2 regions of the Mesorhizobium sp. B1-1-8 genome follow, and region 1 is predicted to be linked to the other one. Evidence: predicted binding sites of a transcription regulator. Region 1 holds the regulator's gene; the other holds the start of a gene.
What was found. The regulator HrcA, encoded in region 1, represses chaperone genes, less so after heat shock. The targets are predictions, from matches to a motif close to GTTAGCACTCNCNNNNNGNGAGTGCTAAC.

Region 1 (4,208 bases):
CCATAGTCCCTGGCCGATTTCGCCTCGAAGCCGAATGGCGCCATCAGCTCGGCAAACTCGCGCAACTTGCCTTCATTGTGGCTGGCGACGACGATTTTGTGTCCGTTGAGCTGATGCATCAAAGGCCCCAGATCCTTGGCTCGGCGAATTCGATCGAATTGTCCGAGGGGTCGCGGATATAGATCGAGCGTCCGCCCTGCGGCCATTCGAAATCGCTTTCGATGACGATGTTTTTCGCCGCGAGATGCTTGCGCCAGCCGGCGATCTCGTCGGCGCTTGCGGCAAAGCAGAGGTGGCCTTCCCCCACCGTGCCGTGCGGCGGCACCTTCAGCCTGGCATCGGGCGCCGGCGGAATTTTGGTCGCTTCGGCGTTGAAGAGCAGCAGCACGCCTTTGCCGCAGCGGAAGAAGACGTGGCGGCCTTCGACTTTGCCCAGCGCTTCGAGGCCGATGATGTCGCGGTAGAAGGCTTCGGCGGCGTGTAGGTCTGTGACGTAAAGGGCGGATTCTAGGATAGCCGAAGGTGTCACGAGGCCCCCCTCTCTGCCCTGCCGGGCATCTCCCCCTCAAGGGGGGAGATCAGCAGTTTCGATGCCGCCGCACGTCTTGCAACGTCGGCGATTGGCGAAAGCCGACGCAACAGCCAATCTCCCCCCTTGAGGGGGAGATGTCCGGCAGGACAGAGAGGGGGGCCCAGGCTCGGCATTTCAAACCTAAGCCACCGCCATCTGCTGCAAACTTATCAGCCGCGAAATACCTTTCTTCGCCAGCCCCATCAGCGCCGAAAACTGCTCCTCGGAGAACGGCTCGCCCTCGGCGGTGCCCTGGATCTCGACGATGCCGCCCTTGCCGGTCATGACGAAATTGGCGTCGGTGCCGGCCGAGGAATCCTCCAGGTAATCGAGATCGATGACCGGCTGGCCGTCATGGATGCCGCAGGAAATCGCCGCGACATGGTCCTTCAGCACCTTGGCAACACTCGCCATCTGGCGCGCCTCCATCCAGCGCAGGCAATCATAGAGCGCAACCCAGCCGCCGGTGATCGACGCCGTGCGGGTGCCGCCATCGGCCTGGATGACGTCGCAATCGACGGTGATCTGCTGTTCGCCGAGCGCCTGCAGGTCGACCACGGCGCGCAGCGAACGGCCGATCAGCCGCTGGATCTCCAGCGTGCGGCCGCCTTGCTTGCCGGCGGATGCCTCGCGCCGCATGCGCTCGCCGGTCGAGCGCGGCAGCATGCCGTATTCGGCCGTCACCCAGCCCTTGCCGGAATTGCGCATCCAGGCCGGCACCTTTTCCTCAAGGCTCGCCGTGCACAGCACATGCGTGTCGCCGAACTTCACCAGGCACGACCCTTCGGCATGCTTGGAGACGCCGCGCTCGAAGGAGATGGCGCGCATTTCATCGGCTTGGCGTTTGGAGGGGCGCATCGAGGCTCTTTTCATCCTGTTCCGGGATCGTTGGCGGCTTGTAGACGCATGCGCCGCAAGTCGCAAAGGAAAACCGGGGCGCAAGGAAAACGGGCACGCGACCGCAAAAGCTGCACCGGGAAACCGCAAGAGCGGCACTGGTGATCGCGAACGCGGCACCTGGGTTGCGCCAGGGGCGCCGGTATCTATATCCTTGGGCCGGAGGTTTCTGGCTCGAATGAACAAGGCAGTCGATCCCGCTTCGCAACCGCCGGTGCTTCAGGCGCCCGCCCTTCAGGCGCTTGATATGCGCTCGCGCGATATCTTCCGGCGCATCGTCGATTCCTATCTCAGGGATGGCGAGCCGGTCGGTTCGCGCAGCCTGTCGCGCATCCTGCCCTCCTCGCTGTCGCCAGCCACCATCCGCAACGTGATGAGCGATCTTGAGCATCTCGGGCTGATCTACGCGCCGCACATCTCGGCAGGGCGATTACCGACCCAGGCCGGCCTGCGCTTCTTTGTCGACGCCTTCATGGAGCTTGGCGATCTTTCCGACGAGGAGCGCCGCATCATCGAGGCGCAGGTGCGCGCTTCCGGTTCGGGCGCGACGCTGGAGCATATGTTGACCGAGGCCAGCCAGATGCTGTCCGGCATGTCGCGCGGCGCCGGCCTGGTGCTCGCCGCCAAGAACGAGGTGGCGCTGAAGCATATCGAATTCATCCAGCTCGAACCGGCCAAGGCGCTCGCCGTTCTGGTGTCGCAGAACGGCGACGTCGAGAACCGCGTCGTCGACCTGCCGGCCGGCATCACCGTCTCGCAGCTGCACGAAGCCTCCAACTTCCTCAACGCCCATATAAGGGGCCGCACCCTGGCCGAGGCGCGTATCGAGATCGCCCGCATTAAGGACGAGACCAGGGCAGCCCTCGACACGCTGTCGCAGGACCTGGTCGAGAAGGGCCTGGCCGTCTGGGCGGGCGCTGAAAGCGGCCTGCCGGCGCGTCTCATCGTGCGCGGCCGCGCCAACCTTCTGGAAAACGTCACCGCCCAGGCCGATCTCGAATTGCTGCGCCATCTGTTCGAGGATCTGGAGACGCAGGACGGGCTGCTGCAGCTGCTCGACCTCGCCGAGGAAGGGCCAGGCGTGCGCATCTTCATCGGCTCGGAGAACAAGCTGTTTTCGCTGTCCGGCTCGTCGCTGGTCGTTGCCCCCTATCGCGACAAGGACGCCCGCGTCGTCGGCGCGCTCGGCGTCATCGGCCCGACCCGGCTGAACTACGCCCGCATCGTGCCGATGGTCGACTATACGGCGCAGCTTATTTCGCGCATGCTAAGATAAGGCGTGGCGGTCAGGCCCGCCGCAAAGGGGAGGGTGCGTGATGGCGCTGGAATCGCTGAAGGCCCAGATCAGCCTGCTGCTCGAGGAAATGGTCAACCAGCCCGAGGACGAGCACGAAATCCAGGAGCAACTGCGCGAAAAGCTCAGGGAAATGCGCGCCATGGGCCTGCCCTTGCCGGACGACCTCGTCGCGCTGGAAAAGCGCCTCGATGACGATCTGGGCGTCGAAGAGAGCTGAGTTGCCCGTGCTTTCACCTCAAATCCGCGTGCACGCGCTTCTCTTTTGAGACGCCTGGCCAATATCTGGCGTTCGTGGCTGCATCTATCAGAGGAGGACAGCATGATCAGGATCGCCGGCTTTGCGGGGTTTGCCCTGCTTCTGGCCGCCAGCGCCTTCGCGCAAGCCGCGGACCAGCCGGTGCTGACCGGCAACGCCGCCTTTGGCGACTGGAAGGCCGACAAGCCCGGCGTGCGCCGGCTGATCAAGCCCGATGACCAGCAAAAGCCTTACGTCACTGAATCCGCCTCGAACGGCGGCGGCCTCGCCGATCGCCCTGAAGACGCCAAGCCGATCGTCCCATCAGGCTTTTCCGTCGAGCTCGTCGCCTCCGGCATCGAAAATCCGCGTGTCGTGCGCGTGGCGCCGAACGGCGACCTGTTCGTCGCCGACAGCAAGGCTGGCCAGATACGTATCTACCGCCTTGCCGAAGGCAGCGCCAAGCCGGCCGAGAAAAGCGTTTTTGCCAAGGGCCTGACGCGGCCCTACGGCATCGCCTTCTACCCGCCGGGCGGCAAGCCGCAATGGGTCTATGTCGCCAACAGCAACAGCGTCGTCCGTTTCCCCTATCGCGACGGCGACCTGGAAGCGTCCGGCAAGCCGGAAACCGTCGTGGCCAAGGTCCCCGCCAGCCACCATTGGACCCGCGACATCGCCTTCTCGCCCGACGGCAAGACGCTCTATCTGTCGGTCGGCTCCGGCTCCAACATCGCCGAGGACATGAGCGCCAGGCCGAAGGGTGGTGTCGAAGAATGGGCGAAATCGCAGCCGCTGGGCGAAGCCTGGGGCGCGGAACAGGGCCGCGCCGACGTGCTGGCCTTCGATCCCGACGGCAACAACCGGCGCACTGTCGCTACCGGCCTGCGCAATTGTTCGGGCATGGCCGTGCAGCCGGCGACGGGTGCACTCTGGTGCGTCGTCAACGAGCGCGACGAGCTCGGCGACAACGTGCCCTTCGAATATGCCGCCGCCGTCAAGGACGGCGCCTTCTACGGCTGGCCCTGGTACTACATCGGCGACAATGAGGATCCGCGCTACAAGGGCGCGCGTCCGGACCTTGCCGGCAAGGTCACGGTTCCGGATGTGCTGATGCAGGCGCATTCGGCGCCGCTCAACATCGCCTTCTATGAAGGCGGCGCTTTCCCGGCCGAGTACAAGGGCGATGCCTTCGTCACCCTGCACGGCTC
Region 2 (4,208 bases), 2.2 Mb from region 1:
GGGCATGCCGCCCGGCATGCCGCCGGCAGCTTCCTTCTTCGGAGCTTCGGCGATCATGGCTTCGGTGGTGACCAACAGGCCGGCGACCGAGGCCGCGTCCTGGAGAGCCGTGCGCACGACCTTGACCGGGTCGACGATGCCCATGGCGATCATATCGCCATATTCGCCGGTCTGGGCGTTGTAGCCGAAGGTCGCGCCCTTGTTCTCGAGGATCTTGCCGGCAACGATCGAGGCTTCCGCACCGGCGTTTGCCGCGATCTGGCGGGCCGGAGCCTGCAGCGCGCGACGCACGATGTTGATGCCGGCGGTCTGGTCGGAATTGGCGCCGTTCGCCTTGATGGTCAGCGAAGCGCGCAGCAGCGCGACGCCGCCGCCGGGAACGATGCCTTCTTCGACGGCCGCGCGGGTCGCGTTGAGGGCGTCATCGACGCGGTCCTTCTTTTCCTTGACCTCGACCTCGGTCGCGCCGCCGACGCGGATCACCGCGACGCCGCCGGCGAGCTTGGCCAGACGCTCCTGCAGCTTCTCCTTGTCGTAGTCCGAGGTGGTCTCCTCGATCTGCTGCTTGATCTGGGCAACGCGGCCCTGGATCTCGGCTTTCTTGCCGGCGCCGTCGACGATGGTGGTGTTCTCCTTGGAGATCGACACCTTCTTGGCGCGGCCGAGCATGTTGAGGCCGACATTCTCGAGCTTGATGCCGAGGTCTTCCGAGATGACCTGGCCACCGGTGAGGATTGCGATGTCTTCCAGCATGGCCTTGCGGCGGTCACCGAAGCCCGGCGCCTTGACGGCGGCGATCTTCAGGCCGCCACGCAGCTTGTTGACGACGAGCGTGGCCAGGGCCTCGCCTTCGACGTCTTCCGAGATAATGACCAGCGGCTTCGAGGTCTGCACGACAGCTTCCAGCACCGGCAGCATGGCCTGCAGGTTGGAGAGCTTCTTCTCGTGCAGCAGGACGTAGGCGTCTTCCAGATCGGCGACCATCTTGTCGGCGTTGGTGACGAAGTAGGGCGACAGGTAGCCGCGGTCGAACTGCATGCCTTCGACGACTTCCAGCTCGGTGTCGGCGGTCTTGGCTTCCTCGACCGTGATGACGCCTTCATTGCCGACCTTCTGCATCGCTTCCGCGATCATCGAGCCGACCGAGGAGTCGCCATTGCCGGCGATGGTGCCGACCTGGGCAACCTCTTCCGAGGTCTTGATCTTCTTGGCGTTCTTGATCAGCGTGCCGACCACGTCGGCTACGGCCAGATCGATGCCGCGCTTCAGGTCCATCGGGTTCATGCCGGCGGCAACCGCCTTGTGGCCTTCCTGGACGATCGACTGCGCCAGAACGGTCGCGGTCGTGGTGCCGTCGCCGGCGATGTCGTTGGTCTTCGAAGCGACTTCGCGGACCATCTGCGCGCCCATGTTCTCGAACTTGTCCTCGAGCTCGATTTCCTTGGCGACGGTGACGCCGTCCTTGGTGATGCGCGGGGCGCCGAACGACTTGTCGATGACGACGTTGCGGCCCTTGGGGCCGAGCGTCACCTTAACCGCGTCGGCGAGGATGTTGACGCCGCGCAGCATGCGCTCACGGGCGTCGCGGGAGAATTTTACGTCTTTGGCAGCCATGTTTTAGCTCCTGGCAGGGGCTCGGAACGAGCCCGAAAATTCAGTTGATGAAGAGGCCGATGTTTCAGCCGATGATGCCCATGATGTCGGCTTCCTTCATGATCAGAAGGTCTTCGCCGTTGAGCTTGACTTCGGTGCCCGACCATTTGCCGAACAGCACGCGGTCGCCGGCCTTGACGTCGAGCGGGACGAGCTTGCCGCTTTCGTCGCGGGCGCCGGAGCCGACGGCGATGATCTCGCCTTCCTGCGGCTTTTCCTTCGCCGTGTCCGGGATGATGATCCCGCCGGCGGTCTTGGATTCGGATTCGACCCGGCGAACGACCACGCGGTCATGAAGCGGGCGGAACTTCGACTTTGCCATGTTTTCTTCCTCGAATGAGAACGGTGAGAACTGTTCCTCAGTCCGGCGAGGCCGGACAAACCAGTACCTGCCCGACGATGCCGGACATCAGTTAGCACTCACCAATGGCGAGTGCTAACGTGGCGTTGAAATAGGCCGGTGGCTTTCGAGAGTCAAGGCGCGCGGGGAGGGGCAATGGCGCGAAATTTTGCTTGGGCAATCGCCGGGTTCCGGAATGCGCCGATTGCCATTGGGGATCAACGTGGAATTTGCCTATCGCATCGGTTTTCGTGGCGAGCGCAGCACCAGCAGCGGGCACCGTTCGGCGAGGCCGTAGTTGCCGGTCGAGGCGACGCGCACATCGTCGAAGAAAACCCTGGCCTCCTCGACGAGCACCGCTGTCGGCGTAAAACTATAGATGACCGACGAGTTCCTGTAGACGTCGATGGTGCCGATCACCGGCAGCTCCCATCCGGTGCGCGCCGAGAGCTCGTCGCGGTCTGGAAACATCGCATCGAATTGTTCGAGGATTCCCGTGACGGGGATGATGTAGTCCGGCGCGCCGCCGATCGCGGTCATGGCCACGCGCCATTTGAGATCGTGGAAGGTCGAGACGCCGCCCGCCAGTGCCAGGGCGCGGACATCCCGTGGATCGTCGCGTGTTTCGGGGCAAGCATAAAGCCTGATGCCGGCGCGCCCATCGGCTTTCAACACGCGGGCAATGGCCGCAAACAGCGCCCGCCTGACATCGAAGCCGCCGATGACCGAGAGGCATCCATCGCCGATCAGCGCATCGACGTTTGCATCGGGCAACGGGAGGCCGAACCAGTCGCCGATGATCGCCTTGCGTGTATCGGTGTCGCCCGGCCAGACGCCGGCGATCATGTCACGGGATTCGTCCACGGCCGTCATGCTCGCCCCGAGCCCGGCGAGTTCCGGCGTCACGCCAAGCATAACGACGTGGGATCGGGCAAGGTCGAGCTCGCGGTCGTAAGTCTCGACGACTTCCGCCGGCGGTCGCAGCGGCGGCCCGAGCAACTGCCAGTGCTTGCGAATTGCATTCCAGTGGTCTGTCATGCAAACCCCGAACCTGATACCGCATTGTACGCGGTTGAATAATCGACGACGCTAAAGAAGCCAAGTGGGGACGCATGGCACGCATCGCCGTCATCACGCATGAATTTGACCGCTTCCAAAGCCGGCGCGGACTGCTGATGCGCCGCGACAGCCCATATATGCTGTTTGATCAGCTGGAGGAACTGAAGCGGCGCGGCCATTCGGTGCGCGTGCTCAGCGGCACTTCGGCGAAGCCGGCCGCTGACATCGCCGTGCTGCATGTCGACGCAACGGTGACCCCGACCGAGTATGTCGAATACGCGCGCGGCTTTCCCTTTTGCCTCAACCTGGGCGCCACCGATATCTCGAAACGACGCATCAGTGGGGCCGTGATAGGCAAGGACGACGGCTGGACCGGGCAGGTCATCGTCAAGAGCAGCCTCAATCATTGGGGAACGCCGGAAGAGCATCTGAATCGTCAGTCGCGGCGGGCCGGCAGGCCGGAGCCGTTTCCGGGTGCCGCGATTTTTGATCGCTATCAGATCCACGCCTCGCTCGCCGACATTCCGGCGGAAGTGTTCGAACGCGAGGATCTGGTGGTCGAAAAATTCATTCCGGAGCCGGAGCCGGACGGTTTCGCCGCCCGCTTCTGGCTGTTCTGCGGCGAGCGCGAGCGCTGCACCCGCCATGTGTCGCCGCAGAGCTTGGTCAAGGGCGACGACACCATCCGCCGCGAGGCGGTTCCGGTGCCGGACGAGCTCCGCGCTTTAAGGCGCGAACTCGGCTTCGACTACGGCAAATTCGACTTCGTCATGCACGAGGGCAGGGCGGTGCTGCTCGACGCCAACAAGACGCCCGGCCGCGCCCGCAACCTGTCCGCCTTCATCGCCGCCGGCAACGCCAATCTCGCCGACGGCTTCGAGGGGCTGATCCGCCAGTTCGCATAGTCGGGCCTCAGATGTTCATGCCGCCCGACACTTCGATGCGCTGGGCGTTGACCCAGCGATTGTCGTCCGACAGCAGCGAGGCGATCATCGGGCCGATGTCGTCGGGGACGCCGGCGCGGCCGAGCGCGGTGACGCTTGCCACCATGCGGTTGATATCGGCGTCGTCGCGCACATGGCCGCCGTTGAAGTCTGTCGCGATCGCGCCGGGCGCCACCGTGTTGGCGGTGATGCCGCGCGGACCGAGCTCCTTG

Region 2: a site for HrcA is predicted at 2,066-2,094, ahead of groES (co-chaperone GroES). Genes of this name have one in related genera too.

What each region holds. Positions count from the first base shown of each region.
Region 1 covers NZ_CP083956.1:737,310-741,517, reverse strand. The annotation lists gene rdgB (RdgB/HAM1 family non-canonical purine NTP pyrophosphatase) at 1-119, opposite strand, end outside; gene FJ974_RS03520 (VOC family protein) at 119-529, opposite strand; gene rph (ribonuclease PH) at 713-1,429, opposite strand; gene hrcA (heat-inducible transcriptional repressor HrcA) at 1,647-2,744, shown strand; gene FJ974_RS03505 (hypothetical protein) at 2,785-2,982, shown strand; gene FJ974_RS03500 (PQQ-dependent sugar dehydrogenase) at 3,085-4,208, shown strand, end outside.
Region 2 covers NZ_CP083956.1:4,206,104-4,210,311, reverse strand. The annotation lists gene groL (chaperonin GroEL) at 1-1,614, opposite strand, end outside; gene groES (co-chaperone GroES) at 1,679-1,975, opposite strand; gene FJ974_RS20415 (class I SAM-dependent methyltransferase) at 2,228-3,031, opposite strand; gene FJ974_RS20410 (hypothetical protein) at 3,106-3,957, shown strand; gene FJ974_RS20405 (SDR family NAD(P)-dependent oxidoreductase) at 3,965-4,208, opposite strand, start outside.